2 regions of the Pseudoalteromonas sp. XMcav1-K genome follow, and region 1 is predicted to be linked to the other one. Evidence: predicted binding sites of a transcription regulator. Region 1 holds the regulator's gene; the other holds the start of a gene.
What was found. Region 1 encodes FliA, which starts transcription of late flagellar genes. Its sites were predicted from a motif close to CTAAAGNTNNNNNNNNNNNNGCCGATA; they were not measured.

Region 1 (3,668 bases):
CTACTTTCACTCGCTTCTGGCGCTGCATTAGAGGCTGGGCCATTACCAGAGCCGTGTAACTCATCTAATAAGCTTTCAAATTCTTCTTCTGTGATATCGTCAACGCTATCGCCAGAAGATTGTGCTTCATCACTTGGCGCATCAGCATCAAATAAAATATCAACAAACGGGTCTTCTTCGACTGCTTCTGGTTCGACAATTTCTTCTGCTGGCGCTTCGGCTACCGGTGCTTCATCTGCGCTTTCAGGCTGACTAAGTCTATGTAGTTCTGCCAGTAGCTGCGGGTCAGCAGGATCGGGCTGAGCGCGATTTTGAATGTGAGCAAACATTTCATTGATGGTATCAAGTGCCTGTAAAATCACATCCATTAATTCAGGAGTAACCCTGCGTTGGCCTTGTCGTAAAACATCGAAAATATTTTCTGCGCCGTGACATGCATCGACTAGCTCTGTCATAGACAAGAAGCCAGCGCCCCCTTTTACGGTATGAAACCCTCTAAATATCGCATTCAGTAAATCAGCATCTTCTGGATTATTTTCCAGTTCAACTAACTGTTCTGAGAGCAACTCTAAGATTTCACCGGCTTCGACTAAAAAGTCTTGTAAAATATCTTCATCGACATCAAAGCTCATGCATTTTTCTCCGATTAGAAGCCCAAACTAGACAGCAGATCGTCTACTTCATCTTGACCTGAAACCACATCTTCACGTGATTCAGCATTTATAATTGGACCTTCAGCTACTTGGTCTAATTCACCATCAGCAACCATTTGTTGTTCTTGTTGTATTGTCGTTTCAGGCGATTCATCATGTTCTACAGGTGTGCCAAACACAGTTAACATATGAATCAGGCTATCCTCGACTTCTCGGACAAGCTCGATTACGCGTCGAATAACTTGACCTGTGAGGTCCTGGTAACCCTGGGCCATGAGCACTTCTGTCATTAATGCATTTAATTTATCAGAATTTGTTTTTGCTTCGTCCATAAAGCCGTTTAGCTCATGACATAACACTTTAAACTCACCAACTTTAAGATCTCGCGACATTAATTTGTCCCATTTGGGCTTAATATTGTTGAGACCTGTTTGCAAGTTATCGGCAATAGGCAGCGATGCTTCAACGGCGTCCATCGTTGTATTCGCAGCTTGCTCTGTCATTTCCATAACATAATTGAGACGTTCTTTTGCGTCAGGGATAGACTCAGTTGTTAGCGCCGATAAAGTGGTATCAAGTTGAAAATTTTTCAATGAATCATGCAGTTGACGAGTTAGTTTGCCTACCTCACCAAATAATTCATCTTGCTCAATTGCCGTAACTTGCTTTAGCAGCTCTTGCGCTTGTTGTTGCTCATCGTTTTCAAGAAACGCAACTAGCTGCTTAGCTTGTTCTAAGGTAATTTGAGGCGCAGCACTTGCTGACATAAACCTCTCCTTCCCGTTAGCCTAAACGCTCAAAAACTTTATCAAGCTTTGTTTTAAGCGTTGCTGCTGTAAATGGTTTAACGATATAACCGTTTACACCTGCTTGCGCTGCAGCAATGATCTGCTCTTTTTTGGCTTCGGCAGTTACCATTAGTACCGGTATGTGTTTTAGACTGTCATCCGCGCGAATCGCGCGCAGCAAATCTATACCTTGCATACCTGGCATATTCCAATCCGTAACTACAAAGTCAAACTCTTGGTTTTGCAGCATTGGTAGCGCAGTGCTACCGTCGTCTGCTTCTTGCACGTTTGTGAAACCAAGATCTCTTAACAGGTTTTTAATGATTCTTCTCATCGTTGAAAAGTCGTCAACTACAAGAATTTTCATGTTTTTATCCAAAATATCCTCCAGTGAGGTATGCACCTAATTGTTTACTTACTACTTTTATTCTATATCCAGTCATGGACTTTTGCTTTAAGGCGCACCATGGCCTGACTATGTATTTGGCTCACTCTTGATTCACTCACTTCAAGAATTAGCCCAATTTCTTTTAAATTCATTTCATCATTGTAGTAAAGTGACAGCACTAACGCTTCTCTTTCTGGCAAAGTTTGTATTGCCTCTACTAACGCTTTATTAAATTTATCCTGTTGAATATCAACTAATGGATTTTGTTCTTTATTGCCGAGCCCTGCGTCGATGACATCTTCATCAACACCGAGATCTTCAATGCCGATAATTTTACCATTGCTTATATCCCTTAGAATATGATGGTACTCATCTAACGTAATATCAAGTTTTTCAGCTACTTCACTGTCTTTTGGTTCACGTCCGAGTGATGATTCTAGCTGATTGATGACCGCGGCGACTTCACGGGCGTTTTTATGTACTGAGCGAGGTACCCAATCTCCTTTACGCGTTTCATCAATTATTGCACCGCGAATACGAATACCCGCATAGGTTTCAAAGCTCGCACCTTTACTGCCATCAAAGTTCTTAGCAGCCTCGATTAATCCTATCATGCCTGCCTGAATGAGGTCTTCGACAATAACGCTCGCCGGCAGACGCGCTAAAATATGGTAGGCAATGCGTTTAACCAACGGCGTATGCTGTTCGACAAGTTGCGATAATTGATTTTGATTAGCATAGGCAGCGGTTCTTTTCATAGGCGTTCCTAATTACTAACCAGTTTCTCAATGAAAAACTCTAGGTGTCCTGACGGCTGATTTGGAATTGGCCAGCTCGCCGCTTTAGTTGCAAGTGCTTTGAACGCAATTGCTGCAGGCGATTTTGGAAATACGTCAACAATGGTTTTTTGTTTACGAATCGCTTTTCGAATATTTTCATCAAATGGAACTGTTGCGACTAGCTCAAGCGATACATCTAAAAAGCGGTCGGTTACTTTTGATAATTTTGCGAAAAGCTCTTGGCCTTCTTTTAAGCTGCGTACCATGTTCGCAACTATTTTAAATTTGTACACACCGTGCTCACGGCTTAACACTTTAATCAGTGCGTAAGCATCGGTTATTGATGTTGGTTCATCACACACAACAACAAGCACATCTTGTGAAGCGCGAGAAAAACTAAGCACCATATCTGAAATACCGGCCGCAGTGTCAACGACTAATACATCATAGTGTGAGTCTAATTCGCCAAAAGCGCGAATAAGGCCAGCGTGTTCAGATGGTGTTAATTCCACCATATTTTGAGAGCCAGATGTCGCAGGTACAATTTTCATACCATACGGCCCTTCAACTAAGATATCTTCGAGGTCACATTCACCTGAAAGCACGTGAGAAAGATTACGCTCTACACGCAAACCCAGCATTACATCACAGTTTGCTAAACCCAAATCGGCATCGAGTACCAGTACTTTTTGGCCTTGCTGAGCCATGGCGATTGCCATGTTTAGAGAGACATTGGTTTTACCAACTCCCCCTTTACCTCCAGTTACCGCAATTACTTTTACAGCCTTGTTGTTGTTTTTCATTTTCCGCAGGCCACTAGCTTGATCTAATTCTGGGTTAATCATACATTCCTACTGCTTGATGCGCCATGCTTGATGCACGTCTTGCTTGCGCGTTTGTTCGTTTTGCATACAACTGCTGAGCTTTGCTGACCAATTTTTCCGCATTTGCCACACGAATGTCCTCTGGTACACGCTGCCCATTGGTAAGATAGCCTATTGGCAGACGATTTTGAATGGCTACACTGATAATTTCACCTAAACTTAGACATTCATCAAGT
Region 2 (3,668 bases), on a different contig from region 1:
CGCAATTTCTAATTCGTTGGCATTACCGGCAAGAGCGCCCATCTTTATTGCCGATTTTAGCAGTGCACCGGTTTTTAATTTATGTACTTGCTCAAGTTGAGTTAGGGTAATTACCGAATCAGTTGCCGCAATATCAAGTGCTTGTCCGCCACACATACCCAATAACCCAGACGCATTGGCGAGGGTGTTCACGATTTTTAGCTGGTTGTTAACAGTAGTGCCATTGAATTGAGATTCAGTAATGGTTTCAAATGCTAAACACTGTAGTGCATCGCCTACTAAAATTGCAGTCGCTTCATCGTAAGCTATGTGACATGTCGGTCTGCCGCGGCGCAGTTCATCATCATCCATCGCCGGCAGGTCATCGTGCACTAACGAATAGCTATGAATACACTCAATTGCACATGCAATTCGGTCTAGATCGGCGTTGTCGGCGTTAAATAATTCACCTGTTAGGTAAACCAAAATCGGTCGTAAACGTTTTCCACCATTTAATAAACTGTAGCGACATGCGGCTACGAGTTTTTCATCCGTGTGATGTGACGCTGGGATCAGCGCACTCAAATTTTCTTCAATGCGCGGCAAATACGCAGAGATTATAGAGTCGACAGAATTCAATTGAACGCCTATTGGTTAAAATCCACAAGTTGGGCATTGTCATTTTGCCCCATCAAGATTTGCACTTTTTGTTGTGCTTGCTCAAGCTTTTGTGATGAAGCCGAGGCGAGGGCAATACCACGCTCAAATTGCTTTAACGCTGTTTCGAGAGGCAAATCACCGTGTTCCATTTCAGTTACAATTGTTGAAAGTTCTGAAATGGCTTCTTCGAAGCTTAAATTTTCAGGCTTTTTGCTCGCCATAAGTTACCTGCCACGCAAAGTAAAAAAGAATTGGCTAATTTTATGGTTATTGCCGCGCTAATTCAATTTAACTTGCTAAATATCCTAACGAATGTGCTTTAACGCTTTGTTTTACTCCTATTTGAGCTAAATTAATTTGTTAAAGGTTGGGTTAGAGCGCATAAATTTGTCATAAATGCAGCTAAACTTTATTGCTAGCAGTATTAAGGTGATTCTGTCTGGGGCTGATATCATGTCACTGTTTTTATTGAAAGCTAAGTTGATGTGTGCAAAATAAATTACTAATACTTTGCTAGCGCTTGCCGATAAATAAAAGTAAATTATTATAATAGTTACGGTATCTTGTCTTCACGCAAGCATATTGAGCCTCAAATTTAAAACCCAAACTTGGTTTATAAGTATTACAACTGGGAGTCAAAGTGGATTTAGCAACGGTTATAGGCATTGTCGGTGCAATCGGTTTCATTGTGATGGCAATGGTCATGGGTGGTGATATTGGCATGTTTGTCGATGTGCCCTCAGTACTCATTGTATTTTGTGGTTCATTATTTGTTGTACTCTCTAACTACACTATGGGGCAATTTTTTGGCATAGGTAAAGTCGCCGGTAAGGCCTTTATGTTTAAAATTGAAGCGCCTGAAGAACTTATTGAAAAATCAGTAGAGCTGGCAGATGCAGCCCGTAAAGGCGGCTTTTTAGCACTAGAAGAAGCTGATATCCCTAACCCTTTTATGCGTAAAGGCATTGATATGCTTGTGGATGGCCATGACGCTGATGTAGTGCGTGCCACATTGCAAAAAGATATAAGTTTAACCACAACACGTCATGAAGCTGGTGCTGGATTATTTAAAGCACTGGGTGATGTTGCGCCTGCGATGGGCATGATTGGTACCTTGATTGGCCTGGTAGCCATGTTATCGAACATGGATGACCCCAAAGCCATCGGTCCTGCGATGGCGGTTGCCTTACTTACAACACTTTATGGTGCATTCCTTGCGAACGTAATTGCCATTCCAATTCAAGCTAAATTAGAAAACCGCAAAGACGAAGAGCAACTCAATCAGCGCTTAATTTTAGACGCTATTTTAGGTATTCAAGATGGCCAAAATCCAAAAGTGATCGAAGGTATTTTGAAAAACTATTTAGCAGAGTCTAAACGCCAAGTGGATACTGAGGGGTAGACGATGTCGGACGAAGCAGAAGAGTGTAAATGCCCGCCTCCCGGATTACCGGCGTGGATGGGCACCTTTGCTGATTTAATGTCGCTATTAATGTGCTTCTTTGTATTGTTATTAGCTTTCTCAGAAATGGATGTACTGAAGTTTAAGCAGATTGCAGGCTCGATGAAGTTTGCATTTGGTGTACAAAATAAGATTGAAGTTAAAGATATTCCAAAAGGTACTAGCGTAATTGCTATGGAGTTTCGTCCAGGTAAGCCCGACCCAACGCCGATAGAAACAATTCAGCAGCAAACTGTCGAGATGACTCAGCAAATGCTTGAATTTCAAGCTGGTGAAGAGGACAGTGCAGGTGGCAGACAAGAGCAACGCGGTAATCGCAGAGGTGGCGAATCGGCAAGTACCTCTAAACAAACCGCCAGCGAAGCGCAGCAAGAAAAAACCAACGAGCTACTTAAAAAAATCGCGCAGCAGCTGGAGCAACAAATTATTGATGGCGCAATTGAATTAGAATCGCTCGGTCAGCAAATTGTGATCCGTATTCGGGAAAATGGCTCGTTTCCATCGGGTAGTGCATTTTTACAACCACAGTTTAAGCCAATTATTCAAGAAATAGCGGCATTACTAAATGATGTGCCCGGCGAAATTACGGTATCGGGTCATACCGATGATTTTCAAGTGAGCAACGAACTTTACACTAATAATTGGGACCTTTCTGCTAAGCGCGCTGTTGCGGTAGCAACGGAAATGCAAAAAGTACCGTCGTTTGACAAAGGTCGCATGGTGGTAATTGGTCGAGCAGATACCAGACCATTAGAGCCGAATGTTGATGAAGAGTCGCGTCGCCGCAACCGTCGGGTTGAAATATCGATTATGCAAGGTAAGGCTAAAGAATCGACACCAATTGATTTGCAGTCCAATTAGACCACAAAGGTCAACGTTTTCAATAAAAAAACCCCGCAACTGCGGGGTTTTTTATGGTTATTTTTATTAGAAGCGATACGTGATTGAGCCACCAAATGTACGCGGGTCAACAACCGCGGCATAACCATCGGGTAAACGGCCACCGGGTTGAACTGGTTGGTAAACCGTAACCGCTTTTTCATCAGTTAAGTTATTGATAAACGCATTGATGATCCAGTTTTCAAGCTCGTAGTTAAGCGAGACACGTGCTACCGTGTAATCGCCTGCGATACGTTCCTCTGTATTTGATGTTTCACCGTAATAATCATCAACAAATGAAATGGATGCTTTGGCAGATAAGGCATCGGTAAACCAGTAACTTGCGCCTAAGTTGGCTGTAATACCGGGTGCTGAACTGAGTTCGTTACCATTAATGCTTTCGTATCCTGGACTATCATCTTTTATTTCTGAGTTCATTAAGCCAAGGCCTGCGTTTAAGCGAAGATCTTGCGTTACCATCGCGCTTATTTCGGTTTCTAAACCGTATGTAACGACCGAGTCGATATTTGAAATACGGCGCTGTAAATTAGTTGCTTGGTAATCTGAATAGTCATTGTAGAAAAGGTTAGCGCTTACGTTAATATTGCCATTATTTAGGCTAGAGCGAATACCTGTTTCAAAGGTATTAACCGATTCAGAATCATAATAATAGTATTCACCCGCAAAC

Region 2: the regulator FliA is predicted to act here: its motif matches at 1,142-1,168, upstream of pomA (flagellar motor protein PomA).

Annotation. Positions count from the first base shown of each region.
Region 1 covers NZ_JBIPJE010000035.1:184,374-188,041, forward strand. The annotation lists gene ACHSBP_RS07035 (chemotaxis protein CheA) at 1-632, opposite strand, end outside; gene ACHSBP_RS07040 (protein phosphatase CheZ) at 647-1,420, opposite strand; gene cheY (chemotaxis response regulator CheY) at 1,437-1,820, opposite strand; gene ACHSBP_RS07050 (RNA polymerase sigma factor FliA) at 1,871-2,587, opposite strand; gene ACHSBP_RS07055 (MinD/ParA family protein) at 2,596-3,453, opposite strand; gene flhF (flagellar biosynthesis protein FlhF) at 3,446-3,668, opposite strand, start outside.
Region 2 covers NZ_JBIPJE010000021.1:19,783-23,450, reverse strand. The annotation lists gene ispA ((2E,6E)-farnesyl diphosphate synthase) at 1-585, opposite strand, end outside; gene xseB (exodeoxyribonuclease VII small subunit) at 627-860, opposite strand; gene pomA (flagellar motor protein PomA) at 1,280-2,041, shown strand; gene ACHSBP_RS01715 (flagellar motor protein MotB) at 2,045-2,962, shown strand; gene ACHSBP_RS01710 (TonB-dependent receptor) at 3,029-3,668, opposite strand, start outside.